Regions from separate parts of the Streptomyces polygonati genome, predicted to be linked through region 1. Evidence: riboswitches for the same ligand, from Rfam matches in the RefSeq annotation. Region 1 holds a riboswitch; each other region holds the start of a gene.

The links. A riboswitch is a leader RNA that binds a small molecule or an ion and turns the genes downstream of it on or off. The one in region 1 is predicted to bind cyclic di-AMP.
Region 2: it holds a riboswitch for cyclic di-AMP, as region 1 does, so the genes downstream of both, ACFO3J_RS30215 (M23 family metallopeptidase) here and ACFO3J_RS15525 (C40 family peptidase) in region 1, are expected to answer to the same signal.
Region 3: it holds a riboswitch for cyclic di-AMP, as region 1 does, so the genes downstream of both, ACFO3J_RS26610 (M23 family metallopeptidase) here and ACFO3J_RS15525 (C40 family peptidase) in region 1, are expected to answer to the same signal.

What each region holds. Positions count from the first base shown of each region.
Region 1 covers NZ_JBHSBB010000010.1:640,550-650,154, forward strand. Annotated here, with positions in the region: gene ACFO3J_RS15510 (M23 family metallopeptidase) at 1-898, shown strand, start outside; gene pcrA (DNA helicase PcrA) at 1,223-3,718, opposite strand; gene ACFO3J_RS15520 (C40 family peptidase) at 3,999-5,147, shown strand; cyclic di-AMP (ydaO/yuaA leader) riboswitch at 5,320-5,474, shown strand; gene ACFO3J_RS15525 (C40 family peptidase) at 5,482-6,588, shown strand; gene ACFO3J_RS15530 (C40 family peptidase) at 7,049-8,104, shown strand; gene ACFO3J_RS15535 (DUF397 domain-containing protein) at 8,335-8,589, opposite strand; gene ACFO3J_RS15540 (helix-turn-helix domain-containing protein) at 8,586-9,395, opposite strand; gene ACFO3J_RS15545 (ATP-binding protein) at 9,541-9,605, shown strand, end outside.
Region 2 covers NZ_JBHSBB010000029.1:49,804-59,408, reverse strand. Annotated here, with positions in the region: gene ACFO3J_RS30240 (TetR/AcrR family transcriptional regulator) at 1-61, shown strand, start outside; gene ACFO3J_RS30235 (fibronectin type III domain-containing protein) at 232-966, shown strand; gene ACFO3J_RS30230 (alpha/beta fold hydrolase) at 974-1,954, opposite strand; gene ACFO3J_RS30225 (hypothetical protein) at 2,182-2,487, shown strand; gene ACFO3J_RS30220 (DUF488 domain-containing protein) at 2,636-3,004, opposite strand; gene ACFO3J_RS30215 (M23 family metallopeptidase) at 3,338-4,393, opposite strand; cyclic di-AMP (ydaO/yuaA leader) riboswitch at 4,406-4,542, opposite strand; gene ACFO3J_RS30210 (N-acetylmuramoyl-L-alanine amidase) at 5,145-5,750, shown strand; gene ACFO3J_RS30205 (DUF4240 domain-containing protein) at 5,723-6,400, opposite strand; gene ACFO3J_RS30200 (alcohol dehydrogenase catalytic domain-containing protein) at 6,598-7,620, opposite strand; gene ACFO3J_RS30195 (SDR family oxidoreductase) at 7,719-8,567, opposite strand; gene ACFO3J_RS30190 (glycoside hydrolase family 2 TIM barrel-domain containing protein) at 8,929-9,605, shown strand, end outside.
Region 3 covers NZ_JBHSBB010000019.1:216,966-226,570, forward strand. Annotated here, with positions in the region: gene ACFO3J_RS26595 (bifunctional acetate--CoA ligase family protein/GNAT family N-acetyltransferase) at 1-97, opposite strand, end outside; gene ACFO3J_RS26600 (HPr family phosphocarrier protein) at 278-559, shown strand; gene ACFO3J_RS26605 (GntR family transcriptional regulator) at 709-1,383, opposite strand; gene ACFO3J_RS26610 (M23 family metallopeptidase) at 1,626-2,540, opposite strand; cyclic di-AMP (ydaO/yuaA leader) riboswitch at 2,556-2,742, opposite strand; gene ACFO3J_RS26615 (M16 family metallopeptidase) at 2,948-4,312, opposite strand; gene ACFO3J_RS26620 (M16 family metallopeptidase) at 4,330-5,718, opposite strand; gene ACFO3J_RS26625 (DNA gyrase/topoisomerase IV subunit A) at 5,911-8,400, shown strand; gene ACFO3J_RS26630 (sucrase ferredoxin) at 8,475-9,386, shown strand; gene ACFO3J_RS26635 (solute symporter family protein) at 9,402-9,605, opposite strand, start outside.

The DNA of each region.
Region 1 (9,605 bases):
ACCCGAGCCCGAGCCCCACTCGCACCCGGTACGCGACCTCGCGGACCAACTCATCGACGACGTCGAGATGTTCACCGCCGAGTTCGCCACCGTGCGCGACACCGAACCGGAGCGGCACGACTACGCGGCCGATGGTTACGGTGACGGCGAGCCCGTGGCGCGCAGCCGGCGCCGCAAGCCCGCGAAGCGTTCCGCGCTGCTGACCGTGGCGGTGCCGTCGGTCGCCGTGATGGGCGTGGCGGCGGTCGGCGCGGCGGCGGTGGCCGGGGTCGGCATGGCCCAGGACGCGCCCAAGGCGCAGGCGGACGGCCAGAAGGAGGGCGCGGTGAACACTCCGGCGCCCACCACCCAGTTGGACCGGCAGCTCGCCGGGGTGAGCCGGGACGCAACCGACTTCGCGGACCGCGCCAGCCGCACCCAGGAGCGCATCGACCTGAAGGACCGCCAGGAGGCGGCGAAGAAGGCCGCGCAGGTGGCGGCGGCCCGCAAGGAAGCGCTGCGGCCGAAGTTCCTGCTCCCCGTGACGCAGAAGGGGCTGAGCGCGTACTTCGGGCAGGCCGGCGTCAACTGGATGGCGCTGCACACCGGGATCGACTTCCCGGTGCAGGTCGGCACCCCGGTGATGGCGGCGACCGACGGCACGGTCCGCACCCAGTGGAACAGTTCCTACGGCAACATGGCCATAGTCACCGCCGCTGACGGTACGGAGACCTGGTACTGCCACCTGAGCAGTACGAAGATCCGCTCCGGGAAGGTGAAGGCGGGCGAGGTCATCGCCTACTCGGGCAACACCGGCAACACCACGGGGCCGCACCTCCACTTCGAGGTCCGCCCGGACGGCGGGGCCCCCATCGACCCCTTGCCCTGGTTGCTGGCGCACGGCCTCGACCCCCGCTGAGCCTCGCGGGGGCGAACCGGGACCGCCCGGGCTGCCCCTCCCCGCCGGCTCCCGGACCTCCCGCGGTCCGGGGCTTGTCGTCGCGCAGTTCCCCGCGCCCCTATGGGGCACGCCACCGCCCGGGGAGCCCCTCCCCGCCGCCCTCGGACCTCCCGCCCGCACCCGGCTGGTCGCGCAGTTCCCCGCGCCCCTGGGTACCGTGCTTCCTCCCGGGCGGTAGACCTGCCCCGAAAGGGGCGCGGGGAACTGCGCGACCAGCCACGACGGCGCGGCAGCCGAAAAGGAACGGGCATCCGAACGGCGCTGACGCACCTGTCCCAGAAGCTAAAGCTTCTGGACCGGCGCGTAGCGCAGAAGCAACTGCTTCGGCCGGTCGTCCCCGAAATCGATCGTCGCCTTCTCGTCACCCGGGCGGCCGGCGACAGCCACCACCGTGCCGAGGCCGAACTGGTCGTGGGTGACGCGGTCGCCGACCGCGAGGGAGATCACCGGGCGGTCGCCGCCCGTGCGGCGGGTGGCGAAGCCGCCGGTGCCGCTGCGGGCGGAGAGGGAGGAGGACAGGGACGCCGCCGCCTTCGACACCGCGCCCGAGCCGGCGCCCGGCGACCCACCCGTCCGCTTCCACTCGATCAGCGCGTCCGGGATCTCCTCCAGGAAGCGCGACGGCGGGTTGTAGGCCGGCTGCCCCCAGGCGCTGCGCATCATCGAGCGGGTGAGGTAGAGGCGTTCACGCGCACGGGTGATGCCGACATAGGCCAGCCGCCGCTCCTCCTCCAGCTCCTTGACCTCGCCGAGCGCGCGCATGTGCGGGAAGACGCCGTCCTCCATGCCGGTGAGGAACACCACCGGGAACTCAAGGCCCTTGGCGGTGTGCAGGGTCATCAGGGTGATGACGCCGCCGGACTCGGTGTCGTCGTCGGGGATCTGGTCGGAGTCGGCGACCAGCGCGACCCGCTCCAGGAACTCCGACAGCGTGCCCGGCTCGCCCTCGCCGCGGTCCTGCTCGAACTCCAGGGCCACCGAGGCGAGTTCCTGGAGGTTCTCCACCCGGGTCTCGTCCTGCGGGTCGGTGGACGCCTGCAACTCGGCCAGATAGCCCGTGCGTTCCAGCACCGCTTCCAGGACGACGGCGGGGCCGGCGCCCGACTCCACGATCGTGCGCAGCTCGTCCATCAGGGTGTTGAACCGCTTGACCGCGTTGGCCGAGCGGGCCGCCATGCCGTAGGCGTCGTCGACCCGGCGCAGCGCCTGGGGGAAGGAGATCCGCTCCCGCAGCGCCAGCGCGTCGATCATCGCCTCGGCCCGCTCGCCGATGCCGCGCTTGGGCACGTTGAGGACGCGGCGCAGTGGCACGGCGTCCTCGGGGTTGGACAGCACCCGCAGGTACGCCAGCACGTCGCGGACTTCGCGGCGCTCGTAGAAGCGGACGCCACCGACGACCTTGTACGGCAGGCCGACCCGGATGAAGACCTCTTCGAAGACCCGGGACTGCGCGTTGGTGCGGTAGAAGACGGCGACGTCGCCGGGGCGGGCGTCACCGGAGTCGGTCAGCCGGTCGATCTCGTCGGCGACGTACTGCGCCTCGTCGTGCTCCTGGTCGGCCGCGTAGCCGACGATGACGGGGCCGTCGCCGGACTCGGTCCACAGGTTCTTCGCGCGCCGGCTCGCGTTGCGCTCGATGACGGCGTTGGCGGCGGACAGGATCGTCTGGGTGGAGCGGTAGTTCTGCTCCAGCAGGATGGTGCGGGCCTGCGGGTAGTCCTCCTCGAACTGGAGGATGTTGCGGATCGTCGCGCCGCGGAAGGCGTAGATCGACTGGTCGGCGTCGCCGACCACGCACAGCTCGGCGACCGGGACCGCGCCGGCCTCCGCCGCGCCGTCCCGGGCTTCGCCCGTGCCGACCAGCTCGCGCACCAGCGTGTACTGCGCGTGGTTGGTGTCCTGATACTCGTCGACCAGCACATGGCGGAAGCGCCGCCGGTAGTGGTCGGCGACGTCGGGGAACGCCTGGAGCAGGTGGACGGTGGTCATGATGATGTCGTCGAAGTCCAGCGCGTTGGCCTCGCGCAGCCGGGCCTGGTAGAGCGCGTAGGCCTCGGCGATCTTCTTCTCGAACAGGTTCTCGGCCTGGGCGGCGAAGGTCTCCTCGTCGATCAGCTCGTTCTTGAGGTTGGAGACCTGCGCGCTGAACGCCTTCGGCGGGAACTGCTTGGGGTCGAGGTCCAGATCCCGGCAGACCAGCGACATCAGCCGCTTGGAGTCGGCCGCGTCGTAGATCGAGAAGGACGAGGTGAAGCCGAGCGACTTGGACTCTCGGCGCAGGATGCGGACGCAGGCGCTGTGGAAGGTGGACACCCACATGGCGTTGGCGCGCGGGCCGACGAGCTCCTCGACGCGTTCCTTCATCTCGCCGGCGGCCTTGTTGGTGAAGGTGATCGCCAGGATCGAGCCGGGGTGGACCTGCCGGGCGCCCAGCAGATAGGCGATCCGGTGGGTCAGCACCCGGGTCTTGCCGGAGCCGGCGCCGGCCACGATGAGCAGCGGCCCGCCCGCGTGCTCGACAGCGGCGCGCTGCTGCTCATTGAGTCCCACCAGCAGCTGCGCGGGGTCGGTGGCAGGGCGCGCGGCACCGTCGCGGTAGTGCGCGTCACGCGGCGGCGGTCCGTCGAAGCGGTCGCCGAAGAGATCGTGCGGTACGTCCTCGGCGGGGCCCCCACCGGGTTCGTCCTCCGGCTCCGGCGGCTCGGGCGCCCCGGAATCACCCGGGCCGTGGACGGCGTCGAGACCGGCAAGGAAACTGTCGTCAAAGAGGCTGCTCATCGCCTAACGAGTCTAGGCGCCCGCACCGACACTCTTCCCCCGGTTCGCCCGAGCCCGGCCGACCGGGCAGGCGATCACTCCCGTCCCGTGAAGCCCGGCCCGTCCCCCGAACCCGCCCGCGTCCCCGTAATCCCGATGCCACGCTCCGTGACGCCACGGGCCCTCCGGCAAAACATTACGAAAAGGTATCGGGCCTATCGGACACACCCCTTCCCAGCAGCCCCGCGCTTTGGCTACGGTGCCGCACCAGGCAGAGCGCCCCGGAAGGAGTCCGCCCGCCATGGCGACGCACCGTAAGGCCCGTACCGCGATACTCAGTGCCCCCGGCCCCCGCGCGGCCGTGGGGCTGACGACGGCGGCGCTGGCCACCGTGACCCTGCTGACGGAGAGCGCGAGCGCGACGCCCGCCCCTCCCAAGCCGGCCAAGCCATCGATCGCCGATGTGCAGGCCCAGGTGAACACCCTGCTGCACCAGGTCGACGCCGCCACCCAGAAGTACGACGGCACCAAGGAGAAGACCGACCGGCAGAACGTCGCGGTCAACAAGCTGCTCACCGAGGCCGCCAAGAAGACGCAGCAGCTGAACGAGTCCCGCCGGGTGCTCGGGGAGTACGCCGCCGCGCAGTACCGGGCGGGCGGGGACACCACGACCACCCGCTATCTGATGGCGCCCGACCCGCAGGCGGTGCTGGACCAGGTGCACCTGACCGGGGTGCTGGCCCAGCGGCAGGACGCGGCGGTGACGACCTTCCGGGTGCAGCAGGCCGCCGCCACCAAGCAGCGGATCGAGGCGGCCAGGAGCCTGGCCACGCTCACCACCCAGCAGGCCCAGCTGCGGACCGCCAAGGCGGACGTGCAGAGCAAGCTGAGCCAGGCCCAGCACCTGCTGAACACCCTCACCGCCGAGCAGAAGGCGCAGCTGGCGAAGATCCAGGCCCAGCAGGAGGCGGCGGCCAAGGCGAAGGCCGACAAGATCGCGGCGGCCGAGAAGGCCGCGCAGGAGAAGGCCGCGCAGACGGCGAAGGCGGCGGGCGGTACGAAGGGCACCGACGCGCCCGTCACCCCCGCCCCCGCCAACGCCTCGATCGCCGACCAGGCCATCGCCTTCGCGCGCGCCCAGATCGGCAAGCCGTACGTGTGGGGCGCGACCGGGCCGGACTCCTTCGACTGCTCGGGCCTCACGCAGGCGGCGTACAAGGCGGCCGGGATCACCTTGCCGCGTACCACCTACGACCAGGTGGACGTCGGCACCCGCGTGTCGGAGGCGGACCTCCAGCCGGGCGACCTGATCTTCTTCTACAGCGACGTCAGCCACGTCGGGCTCTACATCGGCGGCGGCAACATGATCCACGCCCCGCACACGGGCACGGTGGTCAAGATAGCTCCCATCACCGAAATGCCCTTCTACGGGGCTGTACGCCCGTATTGATCCCCCGGCCCGGCCCGCGCGGGCCGCCGCAACCCCGCAGAATCCAACAGAACCCTTGAGATCACAAAGCGATTTCAGTCACATTGCGATCCAAACTTCCCAAGACTGCCAGAAGTTGACTACGGTAGCCCGCTAGGTGGCTTGATTCCCCGCCGGTGCCCGTACCGGCAGCAGGTCGCCTCCGCTCAATCCGGCCTCGGCCGGAGCCGGGGACCCACCCAGTGATCCGGGGTGAATCGGAACGGACGCCGCGAGGCGTCGGAACCGTAGGGCGACCTTTCCGCCCGAACCCGTCAGCTAACCCGGTCGGCGGCCCACGGAAGGAGTCGCCTCCTTGGCGTCGCACCGCAAGCCGCGTACCCACATACTCGCCACCGCAGGCCCGCGCGCCGCGGTGGGAGTCACCGCAGCGGCCCTGGCGTCCGTCACCCTGCTGAGTGAGAGCGCGAGCGCCGCCCCGGCGCCGGCCAAGCCCACCATCAGCGAGGTCAAGAAGCAGGTCGACACCCTCAACGAGCAGGCCGAGGTGGCGACCCAGCAGTACGACCAGGCCAAGGAGAAGACCGACACGCAGCGGGCCAAGGCCAATCAGCTGCTGCAGCAGGTCGCGCGGAAAACGCAGACGATGAACGAGACGCGGCGCGTCCTGGGGCAGTTCGCCACCGCCCAGTACCGCGACGGCGGCATGGACGCGACCACGCAGCTGCTGCTGTCGCCGGACCCCGAGACGTTCCTCCAGCAGACGCACATGATGTCCCGGCTGTCGCAGACGCAGGCGACCGCGCTGAAGACCTTCCAGGTCCAGCAGGAACAGGCGTCCATCCAGCGGGCCCAGGCCACCAGCAGCCTCAAGGCGCTGACCGAGGCGCAGGGCAAGCTGGCGGCGCAGAAGAAGAACGTCTCCGCGAAGCTGGCCGCCGCGCAGAAGCTGCTCAACAGCCTCAACGCCCAGGAACGCGCCAGGCTCGCCGCGCTGAGCACGCCGCCGAAGTCCAAGGTGTCGTACACCTCGACCTCTTCTTCCTCGTCGTCGTCCTCGTCGTCCTCTTCCTCCTCGTCGGCTTCCGCCGCGAGCTACAGCGGCCCCGCCTCCGGGCGCGCGGCGGCGGCCCTCCAGTTCGCGCTGGCCCAGCGCGGCAAGCCGTATGTGTCCGGTGGCACCGGGCCCAACGCGTACGACTGCTCGGGCCTGACCCAGGCCGCCTACCGCGCGGCCGGCATCACCATCGGCCGCACCACCTGGGACCAGGTCACGGACGGCACGGCCGTCTCCGAGTCCAATCTGCGCCCCGGCGACCTGGTCTTCTTCTACTCCGGCATCAGCCACGTGGGCATCTACCTCGGCAACGGTGAAGTCGTGCACGCGCCGCACACCGGCGCGGTGGTGGAGATCGCCCCGATGAGCTGGATGCCGTTCGCGGCCGCCCGCCGCATCGCGTAGGACCTTCCGGACGACCTGCTTAGCAGGCACCCGCCGGACCGACCGCCCTGACCGACGCATCGGTCAGGGCGGCTTCGTTTACGGGCGGATCACCCGTCGAACAGCGGTCGTTTGTGGTCGGCAGCGGACGAAAGAGGGCAGTCCCGGTCGATCCGCCCGCTACGCCCCCGGACGGGGTTTAGCGTCGCCTCGCGGGTGGCCGACCCCACTGGCCTCGTGAGAGCGACGGCCCGGCCGCCCGCGCCGAAGGTCCGGCGGTGTCTGTTCCCCCCGTGCAGACGCCGCCGGGCCGCCGGTCGGTTCCGTTCCGGACCGGCCGGACCCCCCGGACGGCTCCCCGGAAGGAGTGGCGGCCTCCATGGCCTCACACAGTCGCGACCCGCACTTAGGCACGGCCCGCACCACCGGCACCCCCACCGCCCCCCGCACCGCCGGCGCACCCCGATCCACCCGCTCAACGATGTCCCGCGCGGCATGCACGCTCGCCCTCGCCTCGGCCGCCTCGGTCACCCTCTTCGCGGAGCCCGGCCAGGCGGAACCCCGCCTCACCCCGCAGCAGGTCCAGGCGCAGGTCGAGGTGCTCTACCGGCAGGCCGAGCAGGCCACCGAGAAGTACGACGGCGCGAAGGAGCAGGCGGACGCCGCCCGGGCCGCCGTCGCCGAACTCCAAGGCGAACTGGCCCGCAAGACCGTCCGGCTCAACACCGCCCGGGACGCGGTCGGTTCGCTGGCAGCGGCCCAGTACCGCGCCGGATCGCTCGACCCCACGCTCCAACTCGCGCTGAACTCGACACCGGACACGTACCTCCAACGCGTCGGTCTGGCCAGCCGGTTGGGCGTCCGCCAGGCCGCCGCCCTGGAGCGGATCACCATCGAACGGCGGAGCATCGCCATCACCCGCGAGCAGGCGAACGGCAAACTCGCCGCCCTGCGCACCGCCCAGGACCGGCTGGCCGCCCGTAAGCGCGACGTACAGGCGAAGTTGAGCCGGGCGCGGGCGCTGCTGGCCCAACTCACCGCTGAGCAGCGGGCCGCGTTCAACGCCGCGGACGTCGGCGCGCCCGCGTCCCCCAACGCCGTCCCGGCCGCCCTCTCCTCCCGGGCGACCACCCGCCTCCCGCTGAGCCCTTCGCTGAGCCCGGCGCCGAACTCCCTGGCGGCCCCTTCCTCCCGCGCCGCCGCGGCCGTCGCCTTCGCCTATCGCGCGCTCGGCCTCCCCTACGTCTGGGGCGCCACCGGCCCCGGCTCGTACGACTGCTCCGGCCTCACCCAGGCCGCCTGGCGAGCCGCGGGCGTCTCCCTCCCCCGCACCACGTACACCCAGATCAACGCCGGCACCCGCGTCCCGGAGTCCCAACTCCGCCCCGGCGACCTGGTCTTCTTCTACGCCGGCATCTCCCACGTCGGCCTCTACATCGGCGGCGGCCAGATGATCCACGCCCCCCACCCCGGAGCCCCGATCCGCATCGCCCCGATCAGCGAGATGCCCTTCGCGGGCGCGACCCGGCCGAGCTAGACCCCTGCGGGGGCAAGTGAACTAAGGGTGGGCGCGCCCCCTGAGCGCGCCCACCTCTGCCCGGATCCTCCTCCGTTGTCCGCCGCGGCTACGACCCACGCGGCGAACAGGACCCGTTCATCACTCCAGCAGAACGCGTCCCGGCGCGCAGATCAACCACCGACCGGCGACGTACCTGGTCATGTCGCACATGAGAAGGGACGAACGCGGAGCAACCAGCCCTAATTCCGTCAGGCGCGAAGGTCCTGCGCGGCGGCGTACGCGACGAAGTCGGCCCAGGCATCGGCGTCGAACGCGAGCTGGGGGCCGGAGGTGTCCTTGGAGTCCCGTACGTGGACGGTGGTTGGGGAGGCGGCGACCTCGATGCAGGCGCCGCCCGCGCTGTCGCTGTGGCTGGACTTGCGCCAAGAGGTGGCGACCTCGATGCAGTTGCCACCCTCGGTACCGCTGTGGCTGGACTTGAACCACGCCAGCTCGGTGCTCATAGTTCCTCCGCCAACTTGCCGATGAACTTGGCGGACTCCTCGGGGCTGAGGGCCGCACGCAGGATCATCGCATAGCGCTGGGACATGACGCCCACCTTCGCAGGCTCGGCAGAGAGGATGCCGGTCGACTGTCCTTCCTCGTAGGAGAGGGTCTCGTGCTCAGGAGTTTGCAGGAGGACGAACGGACCGTTGAGACCCGGGTGTGCCCCTCGAAGTTCCAGGACCTGGACGGTGATGTTCCGGCGCTTCCCCATCTCCACCAGGTTCAGCAACTGCCGCTTATGAGCTCCGGAGTTGGTCAGGACATTTCGCAGCGCGGCCTCACCGATCACGAAATTGAAGGACTTGGTCTGCGTAGCCAGCAAAGCTTGACGCGCCAGGCGTGCCCGCACTCGCTCCACGATCGTTTCGTCGTCAAGCGGCGGCCAATGGGCGCTGAGTAGGGCTTGGGCCGTCTCCTCGGTCTGGAGCAGTCCTGGAATGAGCAGCGGCTCGAACGAGCTGATGACCAACGCCTCGGCTTCGTACCGCATGTAGTCGTGCGAGAACGAGGCGTACGGGTCGGGCTTCAAGAACGCGAACCCCGCGACCAACACGCCCTGCGCCCCGCAGAGATCGTCGGCGACTTGGAGCAGCCTCAGCGTCGGCTTGCGGCGACCCTGCTCCATGGACTTGACCGTCTCGTAGCCATAGCCGGCCTCCTTGGCCAACTGATCCCGTGTGAGCCCAGCACGCTCGCGAGTGAGCTTGCACTGGTTTCCGCAGTAGCGCCAGGACATCGGCGGCTCGGAGGTCTCCATGGTCATCAGCGGACCGTCCCTCATGGTTCAACCGCGGGTACGGCACCCTCCGTACCCGCGTCGTGACTCCCGAGATTAACGCGATCCGCACACGCTGTGATCGGCGAATTGCGAAATCCGCAGCGCTGTGAGCCCGTTGAGGAACGCGTCCATGAGCCCTTCCAACCAGCCGTATCCGACGACCGCGCCCGCCGATGGAGTTGAGTGGCGCCTGCC
Region 2 (9,605 bases), on a different contig from region 1:
CATCGACGAGAGCTTCGAGTGGCTGATCGCCTTCGCGGACCGGGGTCTGCGCGCTGTCTGACCAGCGTGCGGTCCGGGCCGGCCCAGGCCGGCCCGGCGCTCGCGGGCCGCTGCGGGGGGCCGGAGACCGGGCGTACGAGTCGTGCGCGTTGTGCGCGTCGTGCAACCAACTGCCGCGCCCGCGGGTCAAGTAGAGGTCAACAGCATTCGTGCCGAACTGGGGGAGACATCATGCGACGGTACGCGTATCTGGCGATGGGCGCGCTTGCGAGCGGCAGCCTCCTGCTCAGCTGGTGCGGCACGGCCGAGGCCGCGACCGCCCCAGTGATCAAGCCGGTCCGTTCGGTCCGGCCCCTGGACACCACCCCGCCCCCCGCCCCTGCCGGGCTCCAGACGACTGTCGACCCCGCCGCGCGCCAGGTGACCGTGAAATGGTCCGCGGTGACGGCGCCGGACCTCGCGGGATACCTCGTCTACCGGTCGGACACGACGCCGGTGGCGCTGGACCCGGCGCATCTGCGGAGTACGGCGACGCCCTTCAAATCGCTCCAGTTCTTCGACTACCCGCCGTTCACCGGAGCCACGTACTACTACGTCGTCGTGGCGGTGGACACCTCCGGCAACCGCTCGGCCTCGGCGCCTCTGGCCGTCACGACCATCGACCGCACCCCGCCGCCGGCGCCGACCGGCGTCACCGGCTCGATGGACCCGGTCGCCGGGACCTACACCCTGTCCTGGAACGCGCCGACCGACCCGGATACGGCCGGCTACCGGATCGCCTACTGCTCCTCTGGCTTCAACGACCCCTGCTTCGTGATCGCTTCGGATCCGGCACTACCCAGGACCCAGACCAGCCTGACCAGTCCGTGGCCGGCCGGCTACAAGGTGCTCTACCAGGAAGTCTGCGCGGAGGACACCCACTTCCTGCGCGCCTGCACCCAAGTGACGGTCCAGGCACCGCAGTAGTCGGCCTTCACGCCTCGGCCGGCAGGGACGCCAGCCACTCGGTCAGCAGATGGTTGACCTCGGTGGGGCGTTCCTGCTGGACCCAGTGGCCGCAGCCGTCGAGGAGGTGGGAGGAGACCAGGCCCGGCAGGGTGGTGGGGTAGGCCGCGATCGCGTCGGACAGCCAGAGGGTGGAGGCGTCCTGGTTGCCGCCGATGAAGAGGGACGGCTGGGTGATCGGGGCGCCGTCGAAGTCGGCGAGGTCCTCCCAGTCCCGGTCCATGTTCCGGTAGCGGTGCAGCGGACCGCTCAGGCCGGTCCGCTCGAACTCCCCTACGTAGAAGTCGAGATCGTCCTCGCTGAGCCAGGCGGGGCGACGGCCGGTGGGAAACCGGTCGCGCATCGCCCCGCCGCGGCCGATGAAGTGCGGGTCGGGCTCGCCGGGGCCGGGGGCGGTGTCGGCGGACAGCGCGGCGTAGGCGCCGGCGAGCCAGCCGCGTACGTCGGGCTCGATCTCGGCCTCGGCGCGGCCGGGCCGCTGGAAGTAGGAGACGTAGAACTCGTCGTCCCCGCCCATCCGGGCGAAGACCTCGGTGGGCCTCGGTCCGCCGCGTGGGGCGTAGGGAATGCTCAGCAGCCCCACCGCGCGGAAGACATCCGGCCTGAGAAGTGCCGAGTTGGCGGCGATGGCCGCTCCCCAGTCGTGGCCGACGATCACCGCGGACCGCTCGCCCAGGGCGCGCACCACCGCCGCGTTGTCCTCGACGAGTTCGAGCATCCGGTAAGCGTCCACGTCGCCGGGCTTCGACGAACGGCCGTAACCGCGAACGTCGATGGCGACCGCGCGGTATCCGGCCGTTGCCAGCGCGGGCAGTTGGTGGCGCCAGGAGTACCAGGACTCCGGAAAGCCGTGCACCAGCAGCACCAGCGGCCCGGTCCCCTGCTCCACCAGGTGAGTCCGGCCCGCGGGCGAGGAGACCATCCGGTGGGTTACGTCCGTGGGCGGCATGAATCCTCCTGGGCTCGATCGGCGGTGCGCGCCGGCATCCGTGCGTCGATCATGGCGCGACGCGACCACGGTACCGAGCGCTGTTGCCGTTTCGGCAAAGCGGCTGGGGGCGGGCCCGAGCTTGGCACCGGCGGCGCGGCGCGGCGCCCGGCCTCCCCGGCCCGGCCGGCACCGAGCGGGCCGGGTTAGCCTCGGGCAGGAAGAACCCTGACGAGGAGGACGACGCGATGGCTGGGATTCCGGCGAGTGTGGTGGCCGCGGGTGGGCTGATCGGGGGGTACGGGATCGCCCGGTGGACCAAGCGGCGCGAGCTGGGCGGCGTGGCCCTGGCGGCGGCCGGGGCGGTGGCGGCGCGCGAGTGGCAGCGGCGGGCCGGCACAGGGGCCGCCGCCGGGCTGACCGGGGCCTATGTCGTCGCCTTCGCGGGGTCCCACCCGCTGGCGAAGAAGGTCGGCGCGTGGCCGGCGGTGTTCGCGGTGGCGGGCGGCGTGGCCGCGGCATCCTGGGCGGTGGCGGAGCGCGGCAGGGCGTAGGGCGAGGCGGGCTGCGCTTGCGGGGTGCGCTTGCTCTGGGAACCTGCGGGACCCGCCCGCGCCCGGCCGCCCGGCCGCCGGAGGGACGGGCGCCCGGGCCAGCCGGACCCGTACCGAAGCCCGCCGTCTCCCGCCCCAGGCGGGAGGCCTACCTCCGTAGGTAGTCCAGCAGCACCGGCAAGTGGCTGTGGTCCGGTTCCTTCACCGCTGTCAGCAGGGTGACGCGGCCCTTCCGGGCGCGGGCGCGCAGCGAGGTCGCGGCTTCCTCGGCGGCCGGGGCCGCCAGCAGTTCCGCGTGGAAGCGGCGTTCGAAATCCTCGTACTGGTCCAGGTGGGCGTGGTACCAGGAGCGCAGCTCACGCGAAGGCGTCAGCTCCTTCGGCCACTGCGCCACCTCGGCCCGCTCCTTGGAAAGGCCCCGCGGCCAGAGGCGGTCGACCAGCACCCGCAGGCCGTCGGCGGCCTCGGGCGGATCGTAGGCGCGGCGGACCCGGAAGCCGGTCGCGTGCGCGGCCATGGCGGACCTCCTGAAGGCGGCAGGAACCCGTACGTCCTCAGTCTGCCGTCCCGGGGGTCGGCACGCCGTGCGGCGTCACCCGCCCGGGGTTCGCCCCGCCCGGAGCGGAAAAGGACCGGCGGCCCTGGCTGGGGGGGAGTAGCCAGGGCCGCCGGCGTATGAGGGGCGGGTCCAGCGCCGAAGCGGCAGGTCAGAAGCGGTCAGACCGCCGGGGAGGTCAGGACCCCGAGGCGCCCGGCCCCGCTCGGGCCGAGCGTTTCAGCCGCGCCAGCCGCACCAGCTCGACGCCCGCGCAGCGACACCGCACTACCCGAGGTTACCCGCAACCGCCGCTCAGACCTCGACATCGTGCCCGGCCAGCCACGCTACCGGGTCCACCGCGTCGCCGCCGCCCGGACGGACCTCCAGGTGGAGGTGGGGCGCCGGGACGTTGCCGGTCGCGCCGACGCGGCCGATCGTGTCACCGGTGGTGACCGGTCCCGAGTTGACGACCATCGTCGAGAGGTGGCAGTACCAGAGCTCCGTACCGTCCTGGAGCGCGACCACCACCCGGTAGCCGTACGCGCCCGCCCAGCCGGCCGAGGTGACCGTACCGCCGTGGACGGCATGGACCGGGGTGCCGGTCGGGGCGTCGAAGTCCTGGCCGACGTGGGAATTGCCCCACAGGTCGGCCTCGCCGTAGCCGGCGGTGAGGGTGTAGGAGGCGACCGGCTTGATGTAGGAGGCCGCGAGGCGGGTGACGCGGTCGGCCTCGGCGCGGGCGGCGGCCTCGGCCTCGTCCCGCACCTTCGCCTCGGCGGCGGCCTTCGCGGCGGCGGCCTGCTCGCGTACCTTGCGGGCCGCGTCGTCGCGGGCGGCCTGGAGGGCGGCGGCACGCTCGGCGGCCTCGCGCTCGGCGCGGGCGGCGGCCTCACGGGCCTGAGTGGCCTGGCTGACGATCCGGGCGCGCAGCGCCTCACCGGGGTCGGCGAGGCGTGCCGTACCGGCCGGCCCCGGCGCGGATGCCTGCGTCTCGTCCGCCACGGGCCGGGCCGCCTGGCCGGACGACGGGCCGGTCAGCGCGTCCGGCAGCAGATCCGGTACGGACACCGGTACGGGCGCGGGTCCGGCCGGGACGCCGGGCGCCGCGACGGCCGCGGCCACCCCGCTCGCTCCGACGGCGGCCATCGCCGCCATGCCGAGGACGGCGGAACCGCGGGCCAGGGTCCGCTGCCGGGGCAGCGGGGCCGGGGCGGAGGCGGGGAGCGGAAGGGGCTGCGGGAGCGGCAACGGCTGCGGCAGCTGCCGGGGCTCGGGCGCGGCCGGCTCGGCGGCGGGGAACTCGTCCCACTCCCGGGCGGGTTCGGTCTCCGGCCGGGCAGGTGCGTAGGCAGGTTGGTTCGACGCCACGGCGGGCGCACTCCTTTCCTTCCCTCTCGCCTACCGGGTTAGCTGACGGGTTCGGAGCAGGAAGGTCTCCTACGGGCCTGACGGCTGCCCGATTCACCCCAGGTGTTGGGTCCCCGGTTCCCGCGGACGGGATTCGGCAAGCGCACGGTGCCGCCTCTTACGGCGGTGGTGACAACCGCGCTGCGTTATCAAACGTTAATAGAGGCGGGCAGGTTTTCCAAGCCGAATCGGAGAGTTGGGGGGAGTCAGCAATCGGTCATCACCTGCCGGGCGAGGGCAAAACGGTCAGCCGATGTGTTCACGAGGTGATGTGAGCGTGTGTCAGTTGTTATGCGAACGGGACCGGTCGGCTACGTTCGGTGAGCGGGCGTCGACGAAACGATACGGCGGAGGGCGTGGACCAGGTGGGCGTACGACCGGAAACGCGCGCGGCGGCCCCGACCGCGACCGTGATCCCAGTCCCCGGCACCGGCACCGGCACCACCACGGGCACGCCGCACGTTCTTGTCATGGACCCGCTCAAGCAGTCGTCCCCTCACGACACCCACGGGAGCCCGCCATGGTACGTCCCAGCCTTCCCCGACTCCCCTACGAACGAGGCCTGTCCGACCTCCCCGCCACCGGCCGCCGGGCCGACGACCGCCCCGCCTCCGACCGCGCCGCCCCCAGCCGGCCGGACACCGTGAGCGCGGCCACCGTCGGCACCGCGCCCGGCCGCACCGCCAAGGCCCGCGCCGACAACCCCGCCGCGCTGAACCCCTCCCTCACCCGCCGCCAGCTGCTGCGCGGCGGCCTCGCCCTGAGCGCCACCGCCGGGGCGGTCCTCGGCGCCGAGGTCTGGGGCGGCGCGGGCCGGGCCGCCGCCACGACCGTCGACTACCCCACCGCCACCTGGGCGCCCGCCAGCAGCGGCAACTACAGCGCCTCCAGCCGCCCCACCACCTACCCGGTCGAGCTGGTGGTGATCCATGTGACCCAGGAGACCTTCGCCGACACCATCAGCCTCTTCCAGGACCCCGCGCACGCGGCCTCCGCCCACTATGTGGTCCGCTCGGCCGACGGCGCGATCGACCAGTGCGTCCGCGAACGCGACATCGCCTGGCACGCCGGCGAGTGGGACTACAACACCCGCAGCATCGGCATCGAGCACGAGGGCTGGGTGGACCAGCCGGCCTACTTCACCGCCGCCCTCTACGGGGCCTCCGCCCGGCTGACCGCCGCCCTGTGCGACAAGTACGGCATCCCCAAGGACCGCGACCACATCATCGGGCACTACGAGGTCCCGGGCACCGACCACACCGACCCGGGCGTCAACTGGGACTGGGTCCGCTACCTCCGCCTGGTCAACGGCGTCTGATCCTCCGGGCCCGCGCCGCCCAGCGGGAACATCGCGGTGAGCCGGGGCAGGCGGCGCGCGGATTCGGGCTCGTCCAGCACCGACCAGCGCCGGCCCGAGGGGGTCATGCCGGGGCGGTTGCGGGTGACGGAGTCGAGCAGGGCGCGGGTGGCGGCGTCGAAGGAGTCGCCCCCGGAGCCCGCGCCGCCGGAGGAGGCGGAGGAGGCGGAGGAGCCGCCGCCCGAGCCGCCGGTCACCTGCTCGTACGCCTCCCGGGCCAGATACGCCAGGGATTCCCACTGCGGCCAGGCGTCCTCCGGCCAGGCGGCGCGGGGGCGGCCGGACAGCCGCAGCACCTCGGGGGCGTAGGCGAGCACGTCGGCGTCGGTGAGGGCGGCCTCGAAGACCGGGCGGCCGAGGCCCACCATCCAGCGCTGGAAGTAGCAGAAGGCCTCGTCGGAGCACCAGCCGCCGAGGATGCGGTCGGCGGCCGCCCACAGATTCCAGGTGAAGGCCTCGCCGGTGAGGTGGTCGAGGCACGCCTGGAAGCGTATGAGCTCCGGCGGCGAGAGCCGGCAGAGCACGGCGCGGAGCCACGCGTCCCGCTTGTCACCGCTGAGCCCCTGGCGTTTGCAGTCGGCGATGAGAGTCCAGAAGGGATCGGTCTCCATACCGGCGACTATGCCAGGGGACTGAGACAAAGCATCCCCAATTTCAGCTGCTGGACGTTCGGTCGGCGGTCAGCGGGGAAGCCTGTCCGCTACACGTTCCGCGGCGGCCGCGGGCCATCCCCGAGGGCCGCCTGGATGACCGTCACCTGGCGGTGCGGGAGTGTGGACGCCCGGCGGACAAGTCGCCTGACGGGTCCTCATGTCCCGGTCGTCAGCACCATCCGGAAGCGCGCCCGGCCCGACAGCATCTTCGCGTAGGCGGCGCCCGCCTCCTCCAGCGGAACCTCCTCGATCATCGGCCGCAGGCCCTGCCGGACCGCGAAGCCGAAGACCTCCTCACGGTCGAGAGGAGTGCCGGAGATGATCCCGTAGACCCTCTTGGTGCCGACGATCAGTTGCAGCGCGCCGAGCGACAGCTCTTCCTGGGGCAGACCGATGACGACGAGTTCACCGCGGCGGCCGAGCCCGTCGACGGCCGAGGACATCGCCTCGGCGTCGGTGACGGTGGCCAGGACGACCTTGGCGCCGCCGAGTTCCCGCAACGCCTTCGGGACGTCCTCCCTGATGCTGTCGATGTAGTGGTCGGCGCCCAGGTCCCGGGCGAGGTCGCCCTTCTCGCCGCCGCGGGCGACCGCCACGGTGTCGAAGCCCATCATCGAGGCGACCTGGACGCCCAGGTGCCCCACGCCGCCCAGGCCCATCACGGCGATCGTGTCACCGGGCCGGGCGGAGCTGTTGCGGAGCGCGTTGAAGGCGGTGAGTCCGGCGCAGGCCAGCGCGGCCGCGTCGGCGGAGCGGAGTTCGTCCGGGACGCGGGCCAGCCCGTTGGCCGGGATGACGACCGTGTCGGCGAAGCCGCCGGGGTACGAGACGCCGGGGATCTTGGCCTCGGGGCAGTTGATGCCGTCGCCGGCCCGGCATGCCTCGCAGGTGCCGTCGGTACCGGCGATGTAGCCGGAGGCGACCCGCTGTCCGACCGTCCACTCGGTCACCCCGGGGCCGACCGCCTGGACCCGGCCCGCGATCTCGTGGCCGGGTGTCATCGGGAAGCTGCTGCCGGGGAGGTAGCCCTCGATGATCGGGACGTCGGAGTGGCAGATCCCGCAGGCCTCGACGGCCACCCGCACCTCCCCGAAGCCGGGCTCGGGGATTTCCGTCTCGCCGAGGACGAGGTCGCCGCCGGGCTCGGACACCTGGACGGCTCGGGAGGTCACGCTCATGAGTGCTCTCTTTTCGGTCGGGTCTTCGGTCGGGTCTTCGCCGGGCCCCGGCCGGCGGCCCGCCCCCGCGTCGGGGGCCTCCGCCGGGGCGCCCGCCGTCACAGTTCCGCCGTGCTCAGGAACTCCTCCCAGGTCGTCGAGCCAGCCGTGTAGGGCGCGCCCGGCGCCGGGGCCAGCGCCCCGCGCTTGATCGCCCGCGCGCCGGGCAGCACCCCGGGCAGCGGGACCGGCAGCAGCAGGCGCCGCCGCCCCGCCGCCCGCAGGTACGCGCGGGTCAGCGTGCCGGCGTCCGTCCGCTGCGGCCCGGCCAGGTCCGGTACGTGCCCGGCCGGCTCGCCGAGCGCGAGTTCCACCAGCCGGGCGGCGGTCTCATCGGCGTCCACCGGCTGGAGCGGGACACCGGCGGGCATGGGCAGCAACGGCGAGCGCGAACCCGTGCGCAGGCTGTCCAGCACCAGGTCGTAGAACTGGGTGACGCGGATGATCGTCCACGGCAGCTCCGAGTCGGTGATCACCCGCTCGGCGTCGTACTTCGACCGCATGTAGGCCTGCGAGACGGTGTCCGCGCCGACCACCGAGATGAAGACGAGGTGCGGCGGGCCCGCGGCCGGCCCCGCGGCCGGGTCCGTGCCGCCGGGGCCCGGCTGCTCGTCACGGGCCCCGCCGGCCCCGGTGGCCCGCGCCGCGGCCCGCACCAGATTGCGGGTGGCCTCGGCGTCCCCCTTGCTCCGGCTGGCCAGGTGCACGATCGCGGAGACGCCCTCGACCGCCTGGGCGACCCGGGTGCCGCCGGTGCTCAGATCGCCGAGGACGTATTCGACGCCGTCCTCGTCGTCGTGCGGGCGCCGGCTCAGCACCCGCACCCGGCGGTCGGCGGCCAGCAGCCGCGGTACGAGCAGCCGCCCGAGCAGGCCGGTGCCGCCGGTGACCAGGATGGGCGCGTCCATGATGTGCAGCCTCCTACGGGGCCGGCTCCGGGTGCCGGGTGTCCCTGACCGGTTCCTCAGGTGCGGGTGCCCACTCTCCGATGCCCCATTCGTCCGATTTATCCAACATGGGGCGGGCCAGGCTCGGCGCCGGGGCCGGGGGGCCGATGGGCGGGTGCGGCGGGGGAGGCGTCCGACGGCGCGACCGCCCTGGGGAACTCCCAGCTCGGGGCGCGAAACCTGCGACGCGACCCTTGACCTCCGGCAGTGCGATCCTGCAAGAATCCGTGTGCCATTGGTTGATTCTGTTCATTGCTGGTCACTTATGGCGTCCTTCATCGGGACGCCAGCTGGTGCATGCCTCAAAGAGGAGGGATCCCACATGCCGGTCAACCGCAGGTCGTTCCTGATCGCAGGAGCCGCAGGGGCTACCGCCGTTCCCACGCTTCCGGGTCTCAGCGGAATCGCGAGCGCCCACTCCGGGCCTTCGTCGTCGCCCACATCACCCACCTCAACAAAAACTCCCATCCCCAGAACCGTCGACCTCGCCGACGACTGGCGCTTCGCCCTCGTCAACCCGGCCGGGATCACCGACCCGACCGGCGCGTACGCCGACGCGGCCGACCCCGGCTACGACGACTCGCGCTGGCGGGCCGTCCGGATCCCGCACGACTGGAGCATCGAGCAGACGCCCAGTACCGCCAACGGCACCTCCGGCGGCACCGGCTATCTGCCCGGCGGCCTGGGCTGGTACCGCAAGGCCTTCACCCTGCCGCCCACCGTGGCCGGCCGCCGCGTCTCGGTCGAGTTCGACGGCGTCTACATGGACTCGTACATCTACTGCAACGGCACGCTGGTCGGTAACCACCCCTACGGCTACACGGGGTTCGCCTTCGACCTCACCGATCTGCTGCACACCGACGGCCGCACCGCCAATGTCATCGCCGTCGAGGTCCGCAACCAACTGCCCAGCAGCCGCTGGTACTCGGGCAGCGGCGTCTACCGGCACGCCCGCCTGGTGATCACCGACCCGGTGCACGTGGCGCGCTGGGGCACGTA
Region 3 (9,605 bases), on a different contig from region 1:
CCGGGCCGATCGGCCGGATCTGGGCGATGCCGCCGTCGCGCAGCACGACGTCGGCCTCCCAGTGCACCGGGTACGGGTGGGCCGACTGCTCCGTCATGGGCCCAGGGTAAGCGGGCGCGCCCCACTCGCGCCGCCGACGCACAAGGGGCAGTCTGGGGGCGGCGCGCCGCCGGGCCCGAGCAGGGGCCCGGCGGCGCGAGACGGTCCCGGCGACCGGCATGACCTGTGCCGATGGCACGACCCGTACTGATCCGCTACTGATCCGAAGGGCAGAACCATGGCTGAGCGCCGTGTCAACGTCGGATGGCCGGAGGGCCTGCATGCCCGCCCGGCGTCCATCTTCGTCCGCGCGACGATGGCCGCCGGTGTGCCGGTCACCATCGGGAAGCCGGACGGCAAGGCGGTCAACGCGGCCTCGGTGCTCGCCGTGCTCGGCCTGGGCGTACGGGGCGGCGACGAGGTCGTGCTCACCTCCACCGCCGAGGGCGCCGACGCCGCGCTCGACCGGCTGGCGAAGCTCGTCACCGAAGGCCTGGAAGAGCTGCCGGATACCGTCTGAGGCACCTGCCCGGCGCTCTTTTTCAGGCCGCCGCCTTATCGCGCTCCACGCAATTCAGCGGGACCGGACAATCCCCCATGGATAGTCCGGTCCCGCTGCAACGCTTTTACGGGGTCAACAATTCTATGACCTTGTATACGGTGCGATTGTTAAGCGCGGCGGCGCACCGCGTTTACGGGATGTTTCAGAATCCTCACCGCGGCGGCCCGCTCCACATGGACCGCGGACAGCCGCCGGGCCCGCTCCGCGTCCCCGCGGGCGACCGCGTCCACGATCGCCGCGTGCTCCTCCCAGGAGTCCACCGCCCGGGTCGAGCCGCCGTCGCCGTACACCCAGGCGATCTTGTGCCGGAGCTGGGTGAGCAGCGCGGCCAGCGTGGGACTGCCGGACGCCTGCGCGAGCGTCTCGTGGAACCAGCCGTCCAAGGAGGGCAGGTCGGACAACTGTCCCTGTACGGCCCGCTCCTGGCCGAGCCGCACCAGGCCGCGCAGCACCTTCAGATGCGCCTCGGTGCGGCGCTGGGCCGCCCGGGCGGCGCCCATCGGCTCCAACAGGCCGCGTATCTCCAGCAGGTCGGCCGCCTCCTGCTCGGTGGGCTCGGCGACCGAGGCCCCGGCGTGCCTGCGGGTACGGACGAACCCCTCGGACTCCAAGGTGCGCAGCGCCTCGCGCACCGGCACCCGGGAGACGCCGTACCGCTGCGCGAGCAGTTCCTCGGTCAGCCGGCTGCCCGGCGGGAAGAAACCGCCGACGATGTCGTCCCGGATGGCCGTACACACCACCTGGGCCGAGATACGCCGTCCCGCGCCGTCCGCCCCGCTCACATCCGGCTCCGCATCGCCGACTCCATTTCTGTCCCCGTATGGTGCGGGACTCTATTCCAGCACACCCGTAAATGGGAAAGTACCCCCGGAATTCTTTGATTGTTTTTGGACAGGTGGGGCGCTTTCGGACGCCTGTCCGCCGGTCGCCGGCCGCTCGGCGGGCGGGCGGGGGACGCGCGGGGACGGACGAAGGCCCCGGCGGGGGGAACCGGGGCCTTCGGGTCTGGCGCTGTGCGGGCGGTTCAGATGGTGACGCCGTGCGAGGCCAGGTACGCCACCGGGTCGATGTCGGACCCGTAGTAGGGCGTGGTGCGCACCTCGAAGTGCATGTGCGGGCCGGTGACGTTGCCGGTGGCGCCGGAGATGCCGATCTCCTGGCCCTCGGTCACCGTCTGTCCGGCCGAGACCAGCGGTTCGGTGAGGTGGGCGTACAGCGTGTACTTGCCGTCGGCGTGCTGGATGATCACGTCGTTGCCGTAGGAGCCGTCGGCGCCCGCGGAGAACACCGTGCCGGCCGCGACCGCGTGCACCGGGGTGCCGGAGTCGACCAGGAAGTCCACGCCGGTGTGGTAGCCGCTGGACCACATCGGACCGGCGACCTTGTAGCCGGTGCCGATGGCCGCGTCGCCGACCGGCTTCATGTAGCCGGAGCCGGCGGCCACGGACATCGCGACCGGTGTCGCGGTGCTCGGGGTGCTCGGGGTGCTCTCGGCGACCGGGGTGACCGGGGTGGCCGCGGCGGCGGCCTTCGCGGCGGCTTTGGCGGCAGCGGCTTTCGCGGCGGCAGCGGCCCGGGCCTCGGCCTTCGCCGCCGCGACCGCGCGAACCTTGGCGGCCCTGGCCTTCGCCAGCGCTGCCGCCCTCGCCTCGGCCGCGGCCGCCTTGGCCGCCTTCGCCTTCGCGAGGTCGGCGGCCTTGTGCTGGGCGTCGGCCTGGCCGGCCAGGGCGTCCGCCAGGGAGGCGTTCACATCGAGGGCCTGGGTGAGCGCGGTGGGCTGCGCGGCGGCAGCCGGGGCCTGCCCCGGAGCGGCCATCGCGGAGGCGCCGAGGGCTCCGGCGGTGGTGAGTACGGCGACGCCGGCCAGAGTGGCGGCGGTGCGTCCGGAACGGACGCGGCGGTGCTTCCCGCGGGGCGCGGGCAGAACGTGGAACGCCATGAGGAGGCGTCGCTCCTTTCCTTCCTTCTCGCCTACCGGGTTAGCTGACGGGTTCGGAGCAGGAAGGTCTCCTACGGGGCATCCGCCCGGGCGGGCGGGTGGCCCCGATTCACCCCATGGGACAGAACCTCCGCCGCCGGGTCGGGCGGCGCGAGGGCGGGTCCCCGGCTCCCCCTCGCGGGGGACTCGGCGATGTACGGGTGCGCCCGGCGAAACCGGACGCTTCGCCCTTTGCGGGCAATGTCGGCTGACGCTAGCCGGGCCCTTGCTCGTACGACAACCGGATCGGCTGATATGTAGCGGACGCCACACACCGCCCGCGAGCGCCCAAAACGCCCGGAACCCCGGTGCCCCATCGGGGCACCGGGGTTCCGGGCGTCGGGCCGGACGCGAACGAGCCGGCCGGCTCAGCTGACGATGCTCACCGGGCCGATGCCCAGCTCGCGGACCGGGTCGGCGATCGCGGCGGCGTCGCCGACCAGGACCACCACCATGCGGTCCAGCGGGAAGGCGTTGACCACCGCTGCGGTCGCCTCGACCGTGCCGGTGGCCGCCAGCCGCGCGTACAGCCGCGCCTGGTAGTCGTCGGGCAGCTCCTGCTCGACCTGGTCGGCGAAGGTGTCCGCGACCGCCGCGGCGGTCTCGTAGCGCAGCGGCGCGACCCCGACCAGATTCTGGACGGCGACGTCGCGCTCCTCCTCGGTGAGGCCGCCCTCGGCGAGGGTGCGGATCACCTGGCGGGCGTCGGCCAGCGCGGGACCGGTGACCTCGGTGGCCACCGAGCCGCTGATCGCCAGCAGCGCGGCGCCGGTGCCGTCCGCGGAGCTGAGCAGCACCTGGGCGAAGGCCCGCACCCCGTAGGTGTAGCCCTTCTCCTCGCGCAGCACCCGGTCGAGACGCGAGGTCAGGGTGCCGCCGAGGCAGTAGGTGCCGAGCACCTGGGCCGCCCACACCGGGTCCTGGCGGTCCGGGCCGGTCCGTCCGATCAGCAGCTGCGTCTGCACCGCGCCGGGCCGGTCGACGATCACCACCCGGGCGGTGTCGTCCGAGGTGATCGCCGCACGGGGCCGCGGCTCGGCCCGGTCACCGGTCCAGCGGCCCAGGGTCCCGGTGAGCAGCGCCGGCAGGTCGATACCGGTGAAGTCGCCGACCACGACGGCGGTGGTCGTCGACGGCCGGACATGGGCCTGGTAGAAGGCCCGCACCGCGGCCGCGTCGATGCCGCGGACGGTCTCCTCGGTGCCCTGGCGCGGCCGGGAGAAGCGCAGGGAGGCCGGGTAGAGCTCCTTGGACAGCGCCATGGCGGCGCGGCGGGCCGGGTTGGCCAGCTCGTGCGGGATCTCGTCCAGCCGGTTGGCGACCAGCCGCTTGACCTCGGGCTCGGCGAAGGCGGGCGCGCGCAGTGCCTCGGCGAGCAGGGCCAGCGCCCGGTCCAGCCGGGAGGCGGGCACTTCGAGGGAGACCCGGACGGCCGCGTGGTCGGCGTGCGCCGACAGGCTGGCGCCGCAGCGCTCCAGCTCGGCGGCGAACTCCTCGGCGCTGTGCTCGTCGGTGCCCTCGGACAGCGCCCTGGCCATGATGGTGGCCACGCCCTCCAGGGCGGCCGGCTCGGCGGCCAGCGGCGCGGACAGCAGCACCTCGACCGCGATGACGCGGCGGCCGGGCCGGTGACTGGTCAGCAGGGTCAGCCCGTTGTCCAGGGTGGACCGCTCCGGCGCCGGGAACGCCCACGGCTTGGGCTCGCCGGGCTGCGGCTGCGGGTGGAACGTCATGACGGCCGCGGTGTCGCTCACGCTTCGCTCTCTTCCTGCTCGGTGCCTTCGGCGGCGTCGGTGGCGCCGTCACCCGCGGCGCCCTCGGCGCCGGCCTCGGCCTGGTCGCCGCCGGTGGGTTCGTAGACCAGCACCGCGCGGTTGTCGGGGCGCAGCCGGGCCGCGGCCACCGCCTTGACCTCTTCGGGGGTGACGGACAGCACCCGCTGCACCGCGGTCAGCGCGAGCTGCGGGTCGCCGAAGAGGACGGCGAACCGGCACAGTTCGTCGGCCCGGCCGTTCACCGTGGCCAGCCGGTCCAGCCACTCCCGCTCCAGCTGGGCCTGCGCCCGCTCCATCTCCTCGGGCGTGGGGCCGTGTTCGGCGAACCGGGCCAGCTCCTCGTCCACCGCGCTCTCGATGTCGGTGAGTTCGACCCCGGAGGAGGCCTTGACGTCCAGCCAGCCGAGCGAGGGCGCCCCCGCCAGCCGCAGCAGCCCGAAGCCGGCCGTGACCGCCGTACGGTCGCGCCGTACCAGCCGGTTGTGCAGCCGGGACGACTCGCCGCCGCCCAGCACGGTCAGCGCCAGATCGGCCGCGTCGCCCTCCCGGGTGCCGTCGGAGGGCAGCCGGTAGGCGGCCATCAGGGCGCGCGAGGGCACATCCTCCTCGATCACCTCGCGGAGCTGGCCGCCCACCACGTCGGGCAGCGAGCCGTCGCGCGGCGCCGGCTTGCCGTCGTGCGCGGGGATGGTGCCGAAGTACTTCTCGATCCAGGCCAGTGTCTGCTCCGGGTCGATGTCGCCGACCACCGCGAGCACCGCGTTGCCGGGCGCGTAGTACGTACGGAAGAACGCGCGGGCGTCCTCCAGGGAGGCCGCGTCCAGATCGGCCATCGAACCGATCGGGGTGTGGTGGTACGGGTGGCCCTCGGGGTAGGCCAGCGCGGTGAGCCGCTCGAAAGCGGTGCCGTAGGGCACATTGTCGTACCGCTGGCGGCGCTCGTTCTTCACCACGTCCCGCTGGTTGTCCAGGCTCTCCTGGTCCAGCGCGGTGAGCAGGCTGCCCATCCGGTCGGCTTCCAACCACAGCGCCAGCTCGACCTGATGGGCCGGCATCGTCTCGAAGTAGTTGGTGCGTTCGAAGCTGGTGGTGCCGTTGAGCGAACCGCCGGCGCCCTGCACCAGCTCGAAGTGGCCGTTGCCCTTCACGCTGGCGGAGCCCTGGAACATCAGGTGCTCGAAGAGGTGGGCCAGGCCGGTACGGCCCTTGACCTCGTGCCGTGAACCGACGTCGTACCAGAGGCAGACAGCCGCGACCGGGGTGAGGTGGTCCTCGGAGAGCACCACCCGCAGGCCGTTCGCCAGGCGGTGCTCGGTGGCTGTCAGGCCGCTGGAGTATGCCTCCGGGGTGGCCGTGTGACCCATGGGCAGGCTGTCCTTCCGATCGCGTGCGTGTGACTGCGTAGAGTGCTGCCACTCTAGGGAAGCGAGCAGGTGCGGCGCGAAGTTCCCCGCTGACGCCGCGCGCTCGGGCCGGGCGGTGGTCGGCGCTGTCGGTGGCGCGGTCCACAATGGTCGGCAGCAGTCCCCAGGTCCAGACGAAGGAGCGCCGCCGAGATGGCCCGCCGCACGACGAAGACCCCGCCGCCCGACGACGGTTTCGAGGAGCGCATCCTCGACATCGACGTCGTGGACGAGATGCAGGGCTCCTTCCTTGAGTACGCCTACTCGGTGATCTACTCGCGCGCGCTGCCCGACGCCCGCGACGGCATGAAGCCGGTGCACCGCCGCATCGTCTACCAGATGAACGAGATGGGCCTGCGCCCGGACCGCGGCTATGTGAAGTGCGCCCGTGTCGTCGGCGAGGTGATGGGCAAGCTGCACCCGCACGGCGACTCGTCGATCTACGACGCCATGGTGCGGATGGCGCAGCCCTTCTCGCAGCGGCTGCCGCTGGTGGACGGCCATGGCAACTTCGGTTCGCTGGACGACCTGCCGGCCGCGATGCGCTACACCGAGGCCCGGATGTCCGGCCCGGCCCAGCTGATGGTCGAGTCGATCGACGAGGACACCGTCGACTTCGCGCCGAACTACGACGGCCAGGAGCAGGAGCCCGGCGTCCTGCCGTCGGCCTACCCGAATCTGCTGGTCAACGGCTCGTCGGGCATCGCGGTCGGGATGGCGACGAACATGCCGCCGCACAATCTGGTGGAGGTCATCGCCGCCGCCCGCCACCTGATCAGGTATCCGAACGCCGATCTGGACGCGCTCATGCGGCACGTGCCGGGCCCGGACCTGCCGACCGGCGGCCGGATCATCGGCCTGTCCGGCATCCGGGACGCGTACGAGAACGGGCGGGGCACCTTCAAGATCCGCGCCACCGTGGCGGTGGAGGACGTGACACCGCGCCGCAAGGGCCTGGTCGTCACCGAACTGCCGTTCAACGTGGGACCCGAGAAGGTCATCGCCAAGATCAAGGACATGGTCGGCGCCAAGCGGCTGCAGGGCATCGCCGACGTCAAGGACCTCACCGACCGCGAGCACGGCCTGCGGCTGGTCATCGAGATCAAGAACGGCTTCAACCCCGAGGCGGTGCTGGAGCAGCTCTACAAACTGACGCCGATGGAGGACTCCTTCGGCATCAACAACGTGGCCCTGGTGGACGGTCAGCCGCTCACCCTGGGCCTGCGGGAGCTGCTGCAGGTCTATGTCGACCACCGCTTCGCCGTGGTGCGGCGGCGCAGCGAGTTCCGGCGCACCAAGCGCCGCGACCGGCTGCACCTGGTGGACGGTCTGCTGGTCGCCCTGGTCGACATCGACGAGGTCATCGCGATCATCCGGGCGAGTGAGAACGCGGCGCAGGCCAAGGAGCGGCTGATCGAGCGCTTCGGTCTGTCGGAGATCCAGACGCAGTACATCCTGGACACCCCGCTGCGCCGGCTGACCCGTTTCGACCGGATCGAGCTGGAGTCCGAGCGCGACCGGCTGAACGGCGAGATCGCCGAGCTGACCCGGATCCTGGACTCCGACGCGGAGCTGCGCAAGCTGGTCTCGGCCGAGCTGGGCGCAGTGGCCAAGCAGTACGGCACCGAGCGCCGCACGGTCCTGCTGGAGTCGGCGGACACCCCGCTGGCCGCGGTGCCGCTGGAGGTCGCGGACGACCCCTGCCGGGTGCTGCTGTCCTCGACGGGTCTGGTGGCCCGTACCGAGGTCGGCGGCGAACCGGGCGACGACGACGGCAGGCGCGCCAAGCACGATGTGATCGTCTCGGCGGTGCCGACGACCGCCCGGGCCGATGTCGGCGTGGTGACGTCCGCCGGGCGGCTGCTGCGGCTGACCGTCATCGACCTGCCGATGCTGCCGCCCACCGCAGGACCGCCGGCGCTGGCCGGCGGCGCCCCGCTGACCGAGTTCGTGTCGCTGGACGACGGCGAGCGGGCGCTGTGTCTGACCACGCTGGACGAGTCCTCGCCCGGGCTCGCGCTCGGCACCGAACAGGGCGTCGTCAAGCGGGTGGTGCCGGACTATCCGGCGAACAAGGACGACCTGGAGGTCATCGGCCTCAAGGAGGGCGACCAGGTGGTGGGCGCGGTCGAGCTGCGCACCGGCGAGGAGGACCTCGTCTTCATCACCGACGACGCCCAGCTGCTGCGCTATCCGGCCGGGCAGGTGCGCCCGCAGGGGCGCCCGGCGGGCGGTATGGCGGGCATCAAGCTGGCCGACGGCGCCAAGGTGATCTCCTTCACCGCGGTCGATCCGGCGGCCGACGCGGTGGTGTTCACCGTGGCCCGCGCCGACGGCACGCTGGAGGACGCCGCCGAGGGCTCGGACCAGGGCCTGGGCGGGGTGGCGGCCGGGGCGCAGGGCACCGCCAAGCTCACTCCCTTCGACCAGTATCCGCGCAAGGGCCGGGCCACCGGCGGGGTGCGCTGCCAGCGCTTCCTGCGCGGTGAGAACGGCTTGTCGCTGGCCTGGGCCGGCCCCACCCCGGTCCGCGCGGCGACCACCTCGGGCGCTCCCGCCGAGCTTCCCCCGAAGGACCCGCGCCGCGACGGCTCGGGTGTGCCGCTGCTCAAGCCGGTGGCGGTCCTGGCGGGCCCGGTCTAGGACCGGGGCCCCCTCCCTGTGCCACCCGCCCCAAGGATCAGCGCCCGCCGCCGGGCCCGGATAGGCTCGGCGGCGTGATCACCTGTACGAAGGCGTCCGCCGAGCTGGGCGAGGCGCTGGGCGGCACCTCGGCCGTCGCCCGGACGTGGCTGCTGATCGAGCAGCCGGGGCCCTGGGGCGCTAAGGCGCTGCGGGCGAGCCGGCTGGACCCGGCGGTGGGCAGCGAGCTGGACCGGCTGGCCGAGGGCACCGGGGTACGGGTCGCGCTGATCCGCCGTCCGGGCCCGCATCCCGACCCGCACCGGCCGACCCGGCACCGGGTGCTGATCGCGCACACCGCGCCGCGCGACCCCTGGGTGCGCGCCGCCGAGCTCACCGACCCGGGTGAGCTGACCGCGCTGGACTTCGCCGCGCTGGGTGCGGGCGCGCACGGCGGTTTCGGGGCGCCCTACCAGGGGCCTCCGCTCGGTCTGGTGTGCACCAACGGCAAGCGCGACCGCTGCTGCGCGGTGTACGGCCGCCCGCTGGCAGATGAGCTGGCGGCCTCCGGCGGCAACGCGGTCTGGGAGATCACCCACCTCGGCGGCCACCGCTTCGCACCGACCATGCTCGTCCTGCCGCACGGCTACACCTATGGCCGGATGGACGGCCACCACGCCAAGAACGTGCTGGCGGCGGCCGCCTCGGGCCGGATGGTGCTGGACGGCTGCCGGGGCCGGTCGGCCTGGGAACGCCCGGGGCAGGCGGCCGAGTTGGCGATACGGCGGCTGACCGGCGAGGAGGCGGCCGACACGCTCACCGTGGAACGTACCGAGGCCGGCGGCCCCGGCGGCTGGACCGTCCGTGTCGCGCACATCGACGGCCGCCGCTGGCAGGTCGCGGTGGCCGAGCGCGCCTCGCTGCCGCCGCGCCCGGAAAGCTGTGACGCGGCCCTCGGCACACCGTCCGTGATGGAGGTCACCGGCATCGAGGGCCCCGTCATCTGACGCGTGACACCGCCGTCAGGCGGCGCCGGCCCCGGTGAGCGAACGCACCTCCGTCTCGGCGTACTTGCCCTCGTCGGCCGGCTCGGGAGACAGCACGGTGCCGATCCAGCCGGCCAGGAAGCCCAGCGGGATGGAGACCAGCCCGGGATTCTCCAGCGGGAAGACATGGAAGTCGATCCCGGGGAAGAGCGCGTCGGGCCGCCCGGAGGTCACCGGCGA